DNA from 2 places in the Streptomyces sp. NPDC016469 genome. Region 2 is predicted to be linked to the other one. Evidence: predicted binding sites of a transcription regulator. Region 2 holds the regulator's gene; the other holds the start of a gene.
The links. The regulator HrcA, encoded in region 2, represses chaperone genes, less so after heat shock. The targets are predictions, from matches to a motif close to TTNGCACTCNGNNNNNCNGAGTGCNAA.

Region 1: a site for HrcA is predicted at 3,548-3,574, ahead of groL (chaperonin GroEL). Genes of this name have one in related genera too.

Annotation. Positions count from the first base shown of each region.
Region 1 covers NZ_JBEYCQ010000020.1:6,369-15,082, reverse strand. Annotated here, with positions in the region: gene ABZ565_RS22720 (glucosyl-3-phosphoglycerate synthase) at 1-908, opposite strand, end outside; SAM riboswitch class I at 1,062-1,188, shown strand; gene thrC (threonine synthase) at 1,206-2,498, shown strand; gene ABZ565_RS22710 (MoaD/ThiS family protein) at 2,527-2,805, shown strand; gene ABZ565_RS22705 (cold-shock protein) at 3,161-3,367, shown strand; gene groL (chaperonin GroEL) at 3,737-5,359, shown strand; gene ABZ565_RS22695 (TetR/AcrR family transcriptional regulator C-terminal domain-containing protein) at 5,447-6,157, opposite strand; gene ABZ565_RS22690 (CocE/NonD family hydrolase) at 6,285-7,970, shown strand; gene ABZ565_RS22685 (SGNH/GDSL hydrolase family protein) at 7,999-8,714, opposite strand, start outside.
Region 2 covers NZ_JBEYCQ010000001.1:40,683-49,396, forward strand. Annotated here, with positions in the region: gene ABZ565_RS00185 (ATP-binding SpoIIE family protein phosphatase) at 1-298, shown strand, start outside; gene hemW (radical SAM family heme chaperone HemW) at 344-1,585, shown strand; gene ABZ565_RS00195 (hypothetical protein) at 1,685-4,558, opposite strand; gene ABZ565_RS00200 (DUF3097 domain-containing protein) at 4,676-5,494, opposite strand; gene ABZ565_RS00205 (MBL fold metallo-hydrolase) at 5,595-6,317, opposite strand; gene hrcA (heat-inducible transcriptional repressor HrcA) at 6,490-7,506, shown strand; gene dnaJ (molecular chaperone DnaJ) at 7,507-8,643, shown strand.

The DNA.
Region 1 (8,714 bases), on a different contig from region 2:
ATCTCGCACATGGGCGGCCTCTCCTGCGTGTCCACCGGGTAGGTGCGCGGAACGAACCCGTCCGGTCCCCGTTCGAACTGGGTCAGCGAGGGGCGCACCAGATGACCCCGGGAGAGCCGCACCTGCGCGGTGCGGTAGATCGCGGCGGCCATCCGGCCGAGCGCCTGGCCGTCCTGGTGGCGGTGGACGCGGACGCCGACGTCCACCTGGGCGAGGGCGTCGAGGCCCACGGTGTGCAGCGCGTCCACGAGCAGGCCGAGCTCGACCCCGTAACCGACCGGGAACGGCAGCCGCTCCAGGAGCGAGCGGCGTACGGCGTACTCGCCGCCCAGCGGCTGGACGAAGCCCGCGAGGAGCGGCCAGTGCAGATTCAGCAGGGGGCGGGCCACCAGCTCGGTGACGCGGCCGCCCTGGCCGGCCACCGTGCCGAGCGGCCGGTCGTACATCGCCTTGACGAACTGCACCTCGGGGTGGGCCAGCAGCGGGCCGACGATGCCGGAGACGAAGTCGGCCGAGAAGTCCTTCAGGTCCGCGTCGATGAAGCACAGGATGTCGCCGCTGGTCACGAGGAGCGACCGCCACAGCACCTCGCCCTTGCCGGGGACGGCGGGGAGGCGGGGCAGGATCGCGTCGCGGTGGACGACGCGGGCGCCCGCGCGGCGGGCGACCTCGGCGGTGGCGTCCGTGGAGCCCGAGTCGATCACGACCAGTTCGTCCACCAGCGGAACGCGCTCCATCAGCTCGCGCCGGATCGTCGCGACGATGTCCCCGACGGTCGCGGCCTCGTTGAGGGCCGGTAGAACGACACTGACGCCCGTACCGTTCGCGGCGGCCCGCACGCTCGCCGGCGGGTGGTCGGCGGCTGACCAGGAACGCCTGGTCAGCCAGCTTTCGACCTCTTCGAGCACGGTCGATACTCCCTGTATGTGATCCATCTCGCGGTACGGACGGCTATCTCACCCGTCCGCTCCTTCGGTTACAGTCTTGAACAACGCGGACGGCCATCGCATGCCGGGGTCGGTCCGCCGACAAATGCGCGGATCCATGATCCGTCGCCACAGCGCTCATCCAGAGGGACAGAGGGAACGGCCCGTTGAAGTCCCGGCAACCCTCCTGCCGACCGCGAGGTCAGGTGGGGAAGGTGCCAATTCCGTCTCGCGGCGAAACGCGCCGTGAGGAAGATGAGGAGAAAGGGCCTCGCCATCATGGCTGTTGAGACTGTCGCAGCACCCACCGAATCTTCCGTGGACCTCGGTCCCGCAGCGGCCCTTTCCTGCCGCGAATGCGGTGAACGGTTCGCACTCGGTCCCATTTTCGCCTGCGCGTCCTGTTTCGGGCCGCTCGAAGTGGCGTACGACCTGCCGAGCGGCTCCCCCGACGAGCTGAAGAAGCGCATCGAGGCCGGCCCGAACAACATCTGGCGTTACGCGCCGCTGCTGCCGGTGCCCGCCGATGTGGCCGACAAGCCCAATCTCAACCCCGGCTTCACCAAGCTGGTCAAGGCCGACAACCTCGCCCGCGAGCTGGGTGTGACCGGCGGCCTGTACGTGAAGGACGACTCGGGCAATCCGACGCACTCCTTCAAGGACCGCGTCGTCGCGATCGCCGTCGAGGCCGCCCGCGCCTTCGGCTTCACCACGCTCTCCTGCTCCTCGACCGGCAACCTCGCCGGTGCGGTCGGCGCCGCCGCGTCCCGGGCGGGCCTGCGCTCCTGCGTGTTCATCCCGCACGACCTGGAGCAGGGCAAGGTCGTCATGGCCGCGGTGTACGGCGGTGAGCTGGTCGGCATCGAGGGCAACTACGACGACGTCAACCGCTTCTGCTCCGAGCTCATCGGCGACCCGCTGGGCGAGGGCTGGGGCTTCGTCAACGTGAACCTGCGTCCGTACTACGGCGAGGGCTCCAAGACGCTGGCGTACGAGATCTGCGAGCAGCTCGGCTGGCGGCTGCCCGACCAGATCGTCATCCCGATCGCGTCCGGCTCGCAGCTCACGAAGATCGACAAGGGCCTCCAGGAGCTGATCAAGCTCGGGCTGGTCGAGGACAAGCCCTACAAGATCTTCGGCGCCCAGGCCGAGGGCTGCTCCCCGGTCTCCACCGCCTTCAAGGCCGGTCACGACGTGGTCCGCCCGCAGAAGCCGAACACGATCGCCAAGTCCCTCGCGATCGGCAATCCGGCCGACGGCCCGTACGTCCTGGACATCGCCCGCCGCACCGGCGGCGCCGTCGAGGACGTGAACGACGAGCAGGTCGTGGACGCGATCAAGCTGCTGGCCCGCACCGAGGGCATCTTCGCCGAGACGGCGGGCGGGGTGACGGTCGGCGTGACGAAGAAGCTGATCGAGGCCGGCCTGCTCGACCCGGCGCTCACCACCGTCGTCCTGAACACGGGTGACGGCCTCAAGACGCTGGACGCGGTGGCCGACACCTCACAGGCGACCGCCACGATCCGCCCGAGCCTGGACGCCTTCCGCGCCGCCGGACTCGCCACCAGCTGACCACCCGAGAATTCAGGAAGGCACCGCCATGAGCGTCAAGGTCCGCATTCCCACCATCCTCCGCACCTACACCGGCGGCCAGGCCGAGGTTCCGGCCGAGGGCGCGACCCTCTCCGAGGTCATCGCCTCGCTGGAGAAGGACCACCCGGGCATCGCCGCCCGCGTGCTGGACGACCAGGGCAAGCTCCGCCGCTTCGTCAACGTGTACGTCAACGACGACGACGTGCGCTTTGAAGGCGGCCTCGACGCGGCGACCCCGGACGGTGCCGGCGTCTCGATCATTCCCGCCGTGGCCGGCGGCTGCTGAGCCCACGGCTGCGTAGCGTCACCGCAATTGCCCCCTCCGCGAGAGAAGCGGAGGGGGCAATTCTGCATGGTTGAGCGGGGTAGAGTGTGGGAAGTCCCCTTCGCTGCCCGTGCCCCTCGCATATGAGAATGCGCCGCGCCACGATCAGAAGCAGCCAATGTGCCCGGCCCTCTTGTGCCATAAGTCGCCTTTGCCGGGCCCGACTTGCCCCGCAAGCTCATGAATTCCCCATATTCGGGCGATCGGTGCCGCCCAGAATTGTCGTCCAATTGACCTGTTGCAGAGGGCAGTTGGGCAGATACATTCAGCCGCGGTCGACGCGCTTCGGCGCACACACGTTACAGGGGAGTTAGGCATGGCTCAGGGCACCGTCAAGTGGTTCAACGCGGAGAAGGGGTACGGCTTCATCGCGGTCGACGGTGGTGCGGATGTATTCGTCCACTACAGCGCGATCCAGATGGACGGGTACCGCACCCTCGAAGAAGGTCAGCGGGTCGAGTTCGAGATCTCGCAGGGCCAGAAGGGGCCGCAGGCGGACATGGTCAAGCTCGCCGTCGGCTGAGCCCGGCACGGCACGTCGGCCGCGACGCCACGCACGTACGAAGGGTCCGTACCTATAGGGGTACGGGCCCTTCGCGTGTCCGGGGCCGCCCGGGTGCCGCCCGGGGGTTGTCCACACTCCGGCCGGGGGGGCTTGCGCCCTCCCGTCGCCCGACCACCACCCCTCAAGGAGCCTTCGGCGCTTGCACTCGACGGGGTCGAGTGCTAATCATTGGGCTTAGCACTCTCCAGGTGAGAGTGACAGAATTTTGGACCGGGCCGGTGAGGCCCGCACGCCAGGCGGGGAAGGAACCGCAGGGCAGGCAGGCCGTCCGTCGCGGGCGCCACTCGGTCCGGAGCAATCCACCCCTGTCCGGGAGGACCACTTCACATGGCCAAGATCATCGCGTTCGACGAGGAGGCCCGGCGCGGTCTCGAGCGCGGCATGAACCAGCTCGCCGACGCCGTCAAGGTCACCCTTGGCCCCAAGGGTCGCAACGTCGTCCTCGAGAAGAAGTGGGGCGCCCCCACGATCACCAACGATGGTGTCTCCATCGCCAAGGAGATCGAGCTGGAGGACCCGTACGAGAAGATCGGTGCGGAGCTGGTCAAGGAGGTCGCCAAGAAGACGGACGACGTCGCCGGCGACGGTACGACCACCGCCACCGTTCTCGCCCAGGCGCTCGTCCGCGAGGGCCTGCGCAACGTGGCCGCGGGTGCGAACCCGATGGCTCTCAAGCGGGGCATCGAGAAGGCCGTCGAGGCCGTCTCCGCCGCCCTCCTGGAGCAGGCCAAGGACGTGGAGACCAAGGAGCAGATCGCTTCGACCGCCTCCATCTCCGCCGCCGACACCCAGATCGGCGAGCTCATCGCCGAGGCCATGGACAAGGTCGGCAAGGAAGGCGTCATCACCGTCGAGGAGTCCCAGACCTTCGGTCTGGAGCTGGAGCTCACCGAGGGTATGCGCTTCGACAAGGGCTACATCTCGGCGTACTTCGCCACCGACATGGAGCGCATGGAGTCGTCCCTGGACGACCCGTACATCCTCATCGTGAACTCCAAGGTCAGCAACGTGAAGGACCTCCTTCCGCTGCTGGAGAAGGTCATGCAGTCCGGCAAGCCGCTGCTGATCATCGCCGAGGACGTCGAGGGCGAGGCCCTGTCGACCCTGGTCGTCAACAAGATCCGCGGCACGTTCAAGTCCGTCGCCGTCAAGGCCCCGGGCTTCGGCGACCGCCGCAAGGCCATGCTCGGTGACATCGCCATCCTCACGGGCGGCACCGTCATCTCCGAGGAGGTCGGCCTCAAGCTGGAGAACGCCGGTCTCGACCTGCTCGGCCGCGCCCGCAAGGTCGTCATCACCAAGGACGAGACGACGATCGTCGACGGCGCCGGTGACAGCGACCAGGTCCAGGGCCGCGTCAACCAGATCCGTGCCGAGATCGAGAACTCCGACTCGGACTACGACCGCGAGAAGCTCCAGGAGCGCCTGGCGAAGCTGGCCGGCGGCGTGGCCGTCATCAAGGCCGGTGCCGCCACCGAGGTCGAGCTGAAGGAGCGCAAGCACCGCATCGAGGACGCGGTGCGCAACGCCAAGGCCGCCGTCGAGGAGGGCATCGTCGCCGGTGGTGGCGTGGCTCTGCTCCAGGCTTCGGCCGTCTTCGAGAAGCTGGAGCTCTCGGGTGACGAGGCGACCGGCGCCAACGCAGTCAAGCTCGCGCTCGAGGCCCCGCTGAAGCAGATCGCCGTCAACGGTGGTCTCGAGGGTGGCGTCGTCGTGGAGAAGGTGCGCAACCTGCCGATCGGTCACGGCCTCAACGCCGCGACCGGCGAGTACGTCGACATGATCGCCGAGGGCATTCTCGACCCGGCGAAGGTCACGCGCTCCGCCCTGCAGAACGCCGCGTCGATCGCCGCGCTGTTCCTCACCACCGAGGCCGTCATCGCCGACAAGCCGGAGAAGGCCGCCGCGGCCGCTCCGGGCGGCATGCCGGGCGGTGACATGGACTTCTGATCCTGACGGATCGGCGGTTCCAGCAGTTCCACGGCACCGGCCCCCGGGGATTCGTCCCCGGGGGCCGGTGTCTTTGCGCGTACGGGGTCAGCCCGCGTCGAGGCCGTCCACGAGACGGGTGAGGAAGCGGTCGAACATGGCGTCCGGAGTGACCGGCCGCCCGGCCGTCGCCAGGGCCTCCGCCAGTTCCGGATGGTTGCCGTCCGCCGCGACCTCCGCCAGATACCGCGCCTCGGCAGCGGCCCGGCCGGGGTCCTGGGCCACCTGTGTCTGGCCGACCTCGTAGCCCACCTGGGCCGCCACGAACGCGGTGAGCTGGGCGAAGACCTCCAGGCGCGCCGCCCCGTCGAGCCCGCTGGGCCGCAGGGCGGCCAGCGCGTGCTCCACGAAAGCCAGCGTGCGGGGGCCCAGGGACCGGCGGGTCTGCACGGCGGCGGGCAGCCAGGGGTGGCGGAGCATGTTCGCGCGCTGGTGGCGGCCGATGGTCTTCAGGTCGGCGCGCCAGTCGCCGGTGAGCGGGCCGGACGTGGGCAGTTCGCCGGAGACGTGGTCGATCATCAGGTCCAGCAGCGTCTCCTTGTCCGGGGCGTAGCTGTAGAGCGACATGACGCCGGCGCCCACTTCCGCGGCGACCCGCCGCATGGTGACCGCGTCGATGCCCTCGGCGTCCGCGACGACGACGGCGGCGGCCGTGATCGCCTCGCGGCTGAAGGCGGGTCTGCGCCCGCGCCGGGGCCGGTCCGGTTCCCGCCAGAGAACTCGCGGATCGATGCCTCCGGCACCTTCGGTGCGGGTCACGTGCTCTGCCTCTCTCACCCTGGTCGCCTCCGCGGTCCATCCAAGCATCCAGTATTCTCGTACTTAGTACGAGAATAGGGGTGCGGGGTTTGCCGCACCCCTGCGTGCCGTACCGATGGAGGCGAAGATGACCCGACCGACGCACGACGCCCACCCCCGGGCCGCATGGACCCCGTCGTCCGCGAAGCCGCCGCTCGCCTCCCGGCTGATGCGCGCCTCATGGCGCGGCCTGCCCGCCGCGCGCCACCAGGTGGGCGTGGAGCGCGGTCTGACGGTCCCCGCCGCAGACGGCAGCCCGCTGCTCACCGACCACTACTTCCCGCGCGCCGAGGGCGACTTCCCGACCCTCCTGGTCCGTACGCCGTACGGGCGGGGAGTGCCATGGTCCCCGCAGTACGGCCTCCTCTTCGCCGAGCAGGGCTTCCATGTGGTCCTGCAGAGCTGCCGGGGCACCGGCGGCTCTGGCGGCGACTTCCACCTCTGGCGCAACGAGCCCGCCGACGGCCTCGCGACGGTCGCCTGGCTGCGCGAACAGCCCTGGTTCGACGGCCGTCTGGGCACCGTCGGCCCCAGCTACCTCGGGTACGTCCAGTGGGCGCTGGCCCTCGATCCGCCGCCGGAGCTGAAGGCCATGGTGGTCCAGGTGGGGCTGCACGATCCGTACGCCCTCTTCCACACGGACGGCGTCCTCAACCTGGAGACCGCGCTCGCCGTGGGCGCCGGCATGACGTACCAGCACCGGGGCATGGGCGCGTTCGTCCGGGCGACCCTGCGCCTCCAGCGCCGGGTGCGCTCCGCCGTCACCGCGCGTCCGCTGCGCGGGGCGTACGCGGACGCGCTCGGCGGCGAGATCCCCTGGCTGGACGAGGTGATGGCCCACCCGGACGCGAGCGACCCGTACTGGCAGGGCGCGTCCCTGGCCGGGGCGGCGGACCGGGCGGCCGTGCCCACCGCCCTTGTCACCGGCTGGCACGACGCCCTCGTGGACCAGACCTTCGCGCAGTACGGCCGGCTGCGCCGGGCGGGCGGCGAGGCGTCCCTGCTGGTCGGCCCGTGGACGCACACCTCGGCGCTCCAGGCGGGCTGGGCCGAGGTGTTCACCGAATCCCTGGCCTGGCTCCGGGCCCACCTGTGCGACGACCCGTCCGGACTGCGCCCGACGCCGGTGCGTGTGCACGTGGGCGGCGCGGAGGCGGGCGCCCGGGACCTGGACGCGTGGCCTCCGGTCGCGGCCACGGCCTCCTGGTACCCGACCGCCGACGGCCACCTCACCCGCGAGGCGCCCTCGGACGCCGCCCCCGTCGCCTCCTTCCGCCACGACCCGGACGATCCGGTCCCCACGCTGGGCGGCGCGCTGCTCTCCCGTACGGCCGGGGCGCGGGACAACGCGTCGCTGGAGGCGCGCGGGGACGTCCTCACGTTCACCGGGCCCGCCCTGGCCGAACCCCTCACCGTCCTCGGCCCGGTCTCCGCCCGGATCAGCGCCGCCACGGACACGGGGCACGGCGAGGTGTTCGTCCGGCTGTGCGACGTGGACCCCGAGGGGCGCTCGGTCAACGTCTGCGACGGCCTGGCCCGGCTCCGCACCACGGGCACGGACCCGGTCCACGTCACGATCCCGATGACCGCCACCGCCCACCGCTTCGCCCCGGGCCACCGCATCCGCTGGCAGATCAGCCCCGGCCCCCACCCGCGCTTCGCGCTGAACCCGGGCACGGGAGAGGGCCGGGTCGACGCGACGGAGTTCGTACCCGTGCGGGTGACGGTGCACGCGGACTCGGAGTTGACGCTGCCGGTGGAGCCGACCGGGTAGGTGGAGGCGCGCCCCCGCGCGCCAGAGGTCAGTGGCGCCCGGCGCCCCTGGTCAGGGTCTTCAGGAGCGCCTGTGCCATGACCTCCTCGCCCTTGGCGTTGGGGTGGGCCGGAGCGGCGGGCGCCGCGGGGCTCAGCGGTTCGATCCACCGGTCGGCGGGCGCCTTGCACATGTCGTGGCCCACCGTCGGCCCGTAGGTGTCCACGTAGTCGGCCCGGTTCAGCAGCGCCACCGTGCGCAGCATCAGGTTGAGGCGCTTCTCCGTGTCCCGCAGGTAGGGGAAGTCCTTCGCGGCGAACGGGACCTGGGGGAAGCAGCCGGTGCCGTCCTCGGGAAGGAGGTCCGGGTAGCCGACGACGACCACGCGTGCGTGGGGAGCCTTGTGGTGCACCTCCCGCAGCACGCGGGCGATCTTGGGGGCCGTCCGGAGGATCTTCAGCGTCAACTGGTCGTACCCCTCGGCCCCGTAGTACTGCTGGCAGGGATTGCCGGCGAGGTCCTTGGCGCTGAGGGTCGCACAGGTGCCGATGATGGAGCCGAAGCCGACGTCGTTGCCGCCGATCTGTAGGGTCACGAGATCCGTGTCCTTCTTCACCGCGTCCAGCTGAGGCCCATTGGTGCCCTGGGCCTGCCACATCTCCGCGGTCGTCGCACCGCCGCAGCTCACGTCGGTGAACGAGGCGACGTGGCGCTCGCGCGCGGTGATCGACGGGTAGTTGTGGTCGGACCGGGCGCAGTTGGCGT
Region 2 (8,714 bases):
CGTGCGGCCCGCCGCCGAACCGCAGCTGCTGCTCGGGCTGATGGACGACGCCGTCTACGAGACCCAGAGCTTCGACCTGGCGCCGGGCGACAGCCTGCTCTGCGTCACCGACGGGGTCACGGAGCGGCGCTCGGGCGGCCTGATGTTCGACGACGGGGACGGGCTGGCGAGGGCGCTGTCGGGGTGCGCGGGGCTGAGTGCGGAGGAGATCGCGGAGCGCATCAAACACGCCGTGCACGACTTCGCCGAGCGTCCGCCGGACGACGACCTGGCGCTGCTGGTGCTCCAGGCCGAGTAGCGCCTGTCCGGGGCGTGGCGACCGTTTCCCGGGCGGCGCGCGACAATGGGCGGTATGCCTTCCGTACTGCCCGATGGTGAACCCGTGCCCGACGACGGGGCGCTGCCCCGCCACGCCCTGGAAGGCGCAGCCGGCCGCCCGCTCGGCTTCTACCTGCATGTGCCGTACTGCGCGACCCGCTGCGGCTACTGCGACTTCAACACCTACACCGCCACCGAGCTGCGCGGCTCCGGCGGCGCGCTCGCCTCACGCGACAACTACGCCGCCCATCTGATCGGCGAGGTCCGCCAGGCCCGCAAGGTCCTCGGCGACGACCCGCGCCCGGTCCGCACGGTCTTCGTCGGCGGCGGCACGCCGACCCTGCTGGCCGCGGCCGACCTGGTCCGGATGCTGGCGGCGGTCCGCGAGGAGTTCGGGCTCGCCGACGACGCCGAGATCACCACCGAGGCCAACCCGGAGTCCGTCGGCCCCGCCTACCTGGCCGAGCTGCGCGAGGGCGGCTTCAACCGGATCTCCTTCGGCATGCAGAGCGCCCGGCAGCACGTCCTGAAGATCCTCGACCGCACCCACACCCCGGGCCGGCCCGAGGCGTGTGTGGCCGAGGCGCGGGCGGCCGGGTTCGAGCACATCAACCTGGACCTGATCTACGGCACCCCCGGCGAGTCCGACGACGACTGGCGCGCGTCCCTGGACGCGGCGATCGGCGCCGGGCCCGACCACGTGTCCGCGTACGCGCTGATCGTGGAGGAGGGCACCGGCCTCGCCCGCCGCATCAAGCGCGGTGAGGTGCCGATGACCGACGACGACGCGCACGCCGACCGCTACCTCATCGCGGACGAGGCGATGGCCGCCGCCGGCTACTCCTGGTACGAGGTGTCGAACTGGGCCCGTACGCCCGAGGGCCGCTGCCTGCACAACGAGCTGTACTGGCGGGGGGCCGACTGGTGGGGCGCCGGGCCGGGGGCGCACAGCCACGTCGGGGGCGTGCGCTGGTGGAACGTGAAGCACCCGGGGGCGTACGCGCAGGCGCTCGCCGAGGGGCGTTCGCCGGGGGCCGGGCGCGAGATCCTGTCCGCCGAGGACCGCCGGGTCGAGCGCATCCTGCTGGAACTGCGGCTCGTGGACGGCTGCCCGCTCTCCCTGCTGGCCCCCGCCGGCCTCGCGGCGGCCCGCCGGGCGGTGGCCGACGGCCTCCTGGAACCGGCGCCGTTCGAGGACGGGCGGGCCGTGCTGACGCTGCGCGGGCGGCTGCTGGCCGACGCGGTGGTACGCGACCTGGTCGACTGAGCGGGGCGCGGCCTCGGGGGCGTACGCCCCCCAAGGCCTACGCCCCCGAGCCCGCGCCCCCTGCACAGACCGAGGCTTACGCCCCCGAGCCCGCCCCGCTCACCTCAGCGGGCATCCCGCCGGGGCCAGAGCCCGTGCCCCCGCCGCCCGGCCGCAGATGATCCGGGCATGGCTCCGGCCGTCCGGGTAGGTGATCTGCACGACGTCCAGACCGTGGCCCGCCTGGGCCTCGTACGGGATGAAGCCGCGGAAGGTGATCGTCCCCGTGGGCATCGTCCGCAGGTTCACCGCGTACAGGTTCGCCCAGGTCTCCGCCGCGCTGTTCACCGTGTCGCCGTGGCTCGCCGCGTCGTACAGCGCGGCCGTGGCGCTGTACGACATCACCGACTGGCCGCTCGCGAAGAGCGGGTCCTCGTACGGTTTCGACGCCGGCAGGCGGGGAAGCGTCACGCCCTCGGGCAGCAGCTTCCCCAGGGCCCGGTACGACTCCTCGTAGAAGCCGTCGGCGCGGCCGCGGCTCATCGGCGCGAGGGCCGTGTGGTAGAGCGTGACGTTCTTCGTGGTGTCCGTGCTCGCGTCCAGCCGGGCCTTGGTCAGGTCGTCGCCCGTGAAGACGGTGATGGGGCGGCGCGAACAGCTGTGGGTGAGCCGGCTCATCAGGTTGGCGACGTCCTCGACCCGCCCCGCGAAGTACAGCGCGTCCGGCGCCGGGTCCGCCGCGCAGATCCGCTGCACCGGCCGGTCCAGGTCGGCGCTGCTGCGGCGGCCGAGGCTGTACTCCACCGGATCCGACAGCTCGAAGCCCGACTCCTTCAGCATCGCGCTGCCCACCTTGCGCTGCTCCACCGTGTAGCGGTCCTTGTCGTTGTTGCCGAGCTTGCGGGACAGGACCAGGGCCCGGGGCCTGCGCTTGCCGGGCGCCCCGGCCGCCACCTGTTTCGCGACGAGGCCGAGGGCGTCCGCCTGCTCCTGGTCGGTGGCGGCCAGGCCGAAGTAGTTGGAGTAGTCCGTCGCCAGATAGCCCCCGGAGTTGGTGGTGTCCACCACGGGCAGGCCCGCCTGCTGAAGGAGCGCGGTGGCCTCCGGGCTGTCGGTGGTGTCGCGGCCGAGCCCGACCACGCCGACGACCGAGGGGTCCCTTTCGGCCACCTCGATGATCTTCTTCACCGCCGGTATCTGCTGGAGCATGTCCTGCCCGCCGTTGGCGGTCAGCACCCGCAGCTTGACGGAGAAGTCCAGCGTGTTGGTGTGGTGCTGGTAGAGGTAGACGCCGGTCAGCTCCTCCAGGGCCTTGCGGGTGCGCTCCGGGGACGGGGCGGTGAACGGACCCGCGTAGATCAGCGTCACGTACTTGTCGCCCTGCTCGATCGAGGCGTTCTCCTCGGCCACCGCCCGCTCGATCCGGTCGAAGGTGACCCCCGCTCCGGCCCCGTCCAGCTCCAGGCCGTTGCCCTCCGCGAAGCGCACCCGGGTGGTCGTCGCCACGCCGATGCACTCCTTGTCGCCGCCGCCCGGACCGGCCAGCCGCACCGAGTCCGTGTCGACGTCCGTGAGCGGCCCGTGGCAGTAACGGCCCGCCAGGTGGTTGCTCAGCAGCATCGTCCCCAGCAGCGCGCCGGCCACCAGACAGGCGACCGTCGTGCGCGACATCACCCACCACACCCACGTCCTGCGCACCCGCTCCGTGGACAGCTGCGCGTCCGCGTGCTCGTGGGTCAGCTGAGCCGTCGACAACGGCAGCAGCAGCACCCAGGCGGGCGTGGCCGTCCCCGAGGGCGACTGGCCCAGGCTGAGACGGCCCACCCAGTCCTCGTACCGGGCTCGCGCCGCGCCCGTGTGAGCGGGCGGCGGGTCGGGCGGCAGCGGCGGGGTGTGCCGCAGGATCTCGGCCGCCGGCAGGGAGGCCAGGAGCAGCAGCGGATCGACCTCGCTGCGCCGGGAGCGGACGTTGTTGATCGCGTTGATCAGCTGGACGCCGCCGTTGCTCTGGACGGCCCTCGGCAGGAAGACCACCGGCGGCACGGTCCGCTTGCCGCGCCGCCAGTCCGGCGCGTGCGGCCGGTAGTTGTTGCGCAGGTCCTCCAGCAGCGCCTGGACCCTCAGCTCCAGGTGGAACTGGCGGGACCGCTCGTCGCCCGCCGCCGCGTCGGCCACCCGCCCCGCGACCACCGCCGCCCGCGCCCGGATCACCCGCCACGAACCGCTCGGCGAGAACCGGGACCAGCCGTCCGACGGATAGCCGGTACTGGCGGCGGCCAGCGACGAGGTGGTCGCGAACCACTTGCTGGCCCGGCGCAGCCAGAGCAGCGGCGGCGCCGACGTCGACAGCAGCCGGATCACCGCGAGCCCGAGGACCGCCCCCACGGCCACCAGCGCGGTCGGCAGCCAGCCGATCTCGCCGAGCAGCACACCCAGGACCGCGATGACCACGGCCCCCACGAACGTCTCCGGCCGCACCGACTCACGGAACGCGGTCCACCAGGTGCCCCGGCCGCGCCGCCCGGCGCGCCAGCGCAGCGCGCTCAGCTCCTCCAGGATCCGCTCGTCGCGCTGGTCCCGGGAGGAGCCCGGGACCGGGTCCCGCAGCACGGCCTCGGTGGCCTGCTCGATGGCGCCGAGCAGCCGGGAACGGGGGAAGGCGAACGGCTTGTACTGCGATCCGCCCCGGGTCTCCCACGGCTTCTCGGTCAGCGTGCGGACCATGTCGAGCGCCGCGTCGTACGGGGTGTCACCGCGCCCGTCGAGCAGTCTCAGGGGGACGCGGCGCGGCTGGTTCGCCCGGTGGATCTGGCGCACGATCTGCTCGACCCGGGCGTCCACGGCGGCCGGCACGTCGGCGTCGGCGGCCTGGAGGACCACCAGCGGCAGCACGGGCCGGTTGTCGCGGTAGCGGTCGATGAGCTGCTGCACGAAGTGGAAGACGGCGGAGGCCGCCTCGTTCGCCGCACTGTCCCGCCAAACCTCGCGTGCCATCGCCCCCGTGCCTTCCCTCGCGAAAAGAGCCTGGCCCCACTCAATAACCGATGATGTGTGCGAGGCGCAGGCATTCGTCCGGATCGGTGCCGGATCGACGGGAAGACCCGCCGGACATCAGTCCGGAAGAGTGACGAAATCGATCAATTCCTCGACCCGGCCCAGGAGCTCCGGCTGAAGGTCCCGATAGGAGCGGACCGAGGACAGGATGCGCTGCCAGGCCGCGCCGGTGTTCTCCGGCCAGCCCAGCGCACGGCACACGCCCGTTTTCCAGTCCTGCCCGCGCGGCACCACCGGCCACCCGGCGATCCCCACCGACGCGGGCTTCACGGCCTCCCACACGTCGATGTACGGGTGCCCGACCACCAGCACGTCGCCGTCCGACACCTGGGCCGCGATCCGGGACTCCTTGGAACCGGGCACCAGATGGTCGACCAGCACGCCGAGGCGGGCGTCCGGCGCGGGCGCGAACTCCCGCACGATCGCCGGCAGGTCGTCGATGCCCTCCAGGTACTCGACGACCACGCCCTCGATGCGGAGGTCGTCGCCCCAGACCCGCTCGACCAGCTCCGCGTCGTGCCGCCCCTCCACGTAGATCCGCCCGGCCCGCGCCACCCGCGCCCGCGCCCCGGGCACCGCCACCGAACCGGAGGCCGTACGCGTGGGCCGCACCGGGCCCCCGGCCGACGGGCGCACCAGCGTGACGACCCGGCCCTCCAACAGGAAGCCGCGCGGTGCCATCGGGAAGACCCGGTGCTTGCCGAACCGGTCCTCCAGGGTCACCGTCGGCCCCTCGGCGGTCTTCTCGCACCGGATGACCGCGCCGCAGAAACCGGTGACCGCCTCCTCCACGACCAGATCGGTCTCGGCGGGCACCTCCGGGGCGGGGGCGGACTTCTTCCACGGCGGGGTCAGATCGGGCTGGTAGCTGCGCATCGCACGACGATAAGCGGGGAAGACCCGCGACACGCCGAACCGGGCGGCCCTCCGGCCCTCCGCCTTCCCCTCCCAGGACGCGGCCGAACCTCCGCCGCCCCTACGACACGCCGAACCGCCCCGCCAGCGCCTCCCGCTGGGCCCGGACGAACGCCGCGTCCACCACCGCCCCGTGCCCCGGTACGTACAGCGCGTCCTCGCCGCCCAGCTCCAGCAGCCGGTCGAGCGCCGCCGGCCAGCGCGCCGGGCGGGCGTCCGGGCCCGCCTGGGGTTCGCCGGACTCCTCGACCAGGTCGCCGCAGTACACCAGCGCGGGGGAGCCCGGGACCAGCACCGCGAGGTCGTGGCCGCTGTGCGCCGCGCCCACGTTCACCAGGACCGCCTCCCGGCCGCCGCCGAGGTCCACCGTCAGCTCCCCGCGCACCTCGTGGCCCGGGGCCACCAGCACATCGGCGGACCCGGCCGCGTCCGCCTCGGGCAGGCCCTGGGCCACTGCGTCCGCGTACAGCTCGTCCGCCCCGCGCCGCAGCAGCTCCGCCATGCCCTCGGAGCCGTACACCCGTGCCCCGGCGAACGCGGCCGTGCCCAGCACATGGTCGAAATGGGGGTGACTGAGTGCGATGTGCGTCACCCTCCGGCCGAGCAGCGCCTCCACCTGGGTGCGCAGTTCCGCTCCCTCGCGCAGTGACGAACCGGTGTCACAGAGCAGTGCCCCGTCCCGGCCGGCCACCAGCAGGGCCGTCGCGTCCCAGACCGGAAGGCGCCGCCGGCCCGTTCCGTGACCCAGCCGCTCCCATCCGAAGTCTTCCCAAGAGGCATCCATGCGGCGACGCTATCGGCAGCGACCTGGGCACCGTCGCCGGTCGCCCTTGCTAGGGCACCACCCCGTCGCCGTACACTGGCCGGGATCGCTGGCACTCGTACGCACCGAGTGCCAGGAGGAATCCCGGGAACGGCCCGGGAAGCACCGACGTGGACAGCTGGAGGTGTGCGCGATGCTCAGCGAACGCAGACTCGAAGTGCTGCGCGCGATCGTCCAGGACTACGTCGGGACCGAGGAGCCCGTCGGCTCGAAGGCGCTCACCGAGCGGCACAAGCTGGGGGTCTCCCCGGCGACCGTCCGCAACGACATGGCGGTGCTGGAGGAGGAGGGCTTCATCGCCCAGCCCCACACCAGCGCCGGGCGCATCCCGACGGACAAGGGCTACCGGCTCTTCGTGGACAAGCTGGCGGGCGTCAAGCCCCTCTCGTCGCCGGAGCGCCGCGCCATCCAGAACTTCCTCGACGGCGCGGTCGACCTGGACGACGTCGTGGGCCGTACCGTACGGCTGCTCGCGCAGCTGACCCGGCAGGTCGCCGTCGTGCAGTACCCCTCGCTGACCCGTTCGACGGTGCGGCATGTGGAACTGCTGTCCCTGGCCCCGGCGCGGCTGATGCTCGTGCTGATCACGGACACCGGCCGGGTCGAACAGCGGCTGGTGGACTGCCCGGCGCCGTTCGGCGAGACCTCCCTCGCCGATCTGCGGGCCCGGCTCAACAGCCGGGTGGTGGGGCGCCGGTTCGCGGACGTCCCGCAGCTGGTGCAGGACCTGCCGGAATCCTTCGAGAGCGAGGACCGGGGAACCGTGTCCACCGTCCTCTCGATCCTGCTCGAAACCCTCGTCGAGGAGACGGAGGAGCGGCTGATGATCGGCGGCACCTCCAATCTCACCCGCTTCGGACACGACTTCCCGGTGATGATCCGGCCGGTGCTGGAGGCACTGGAGGAGCAGGTCGTGCTGCTGAAGCTGCTCGGCGAGGCCAAGGACTCGGGCATGACCGTACGCATCGGGCACGAGAACGCCCACGAGGGGCTCAACTCCACGTCCGTCGTCGCGGTCGGCTACGGTTCGGGCGACGAGGCAGTCGCCAAACTCGGCGTGGTCGGACCGACCCGCATGGACTACCCCGGAACGATGGGAGCGGTACGCGCAGTGGCACGTTACGTCGGACAGATCCTGGCGGAGTCGTAAGTGGCCACGGACTACTACGCCGTACTCGGCGTGCGCCGCGACGCTTCCCAGGACGAGATCAAGAAGGCATTCCGGAGACTCGCCCGCGAGCTGCACCCGGACGTCAACCCCGATCCGAAGACCCAGGAGCGGTTCAAGGAGATCAACGCCGCTTACGAGGTCCTGTCGGACGCGCAGAAGAAGCAGGTCTACGACCTCGGCGGCGACCCGCTCTCGCAGTCCGGCGGCGCCGGCGCGGGCGGCTTCGGCCAGGGCGGCTTCGGCAACTTCTCCGACATCATGGACGCGTTCTTCGGTACGTCGTCGCAGCGCGGGCCCCGCTCGCGCACCCGGCGCGGCCAGGACGCCATGATCCGGCTGGAGATCGACCTCTCCGAGGCTGCCTTCGGCACCACCAAGGACATCCAGGTCGACACCGCCGTCGTCTGCACCACGTGCAGCGGCGAGGGCGCGGCCCCCGGCACCTCGGCGCAGACCTGCGACATGTGCCGCGGCCGCGGTGAGGTCTCCCAGGTCACCCGGTCCTTCCTCGGCCAGGTCATGACCTCGCGGCCCTGCCCGCAGTGCCAGGGCTTCGGCACGGTCGTGCCGACCCCGTGCCCGGAGTGCGCCGGCGACGGCCGCATCCGCTCGCGGCGCACGCTGACCGTGAAGATCCCCGCCGGTGTCGACAACGGCACCCGCATCCAGCTCGCGGGCGAGGGCGAGGTCGGCCCCGGCGGCGGTCCCGCCGGCGACCTCTACGTCGAGATCCACGAGCTGCCGCACGCGGTGTTCCAGCGCCGCGGGGACGACCTGCACTGCACGGTCACCATCCCCATGACGGCGGCGGCCCTCGGCACCAAGGTGCCGCTGGAGACGCTGGACGGCCTGGAGGAGGTCGACATCCGGCCGGGCACCCAGTCCGGCCAGTCCGTCCCGCTGCACGGGCGCGGCATCACCCACCTGCGGGGCGGGGGACGCGGCGACCTCATCGTGCACGTCGAGGTGACCACTCCGATGAAGCTGGACCCCGAGCAGGAACGCCTCCTGCGCGAACTGGCCAAGCTGCGCGGCGAGGAGCGGCCCACCGGCCAGTTCCAGCCCGGCCAGCAGGGCCTGTTCTCCCGCCTGAAGGACGCCTTCAACGGCCGCTGACGGCTTTGCGCGCACACGGTACGGGCCCGGGCTCCGGGCCCGTACCGACGCGCTGCGGCCGGGCCGGACGC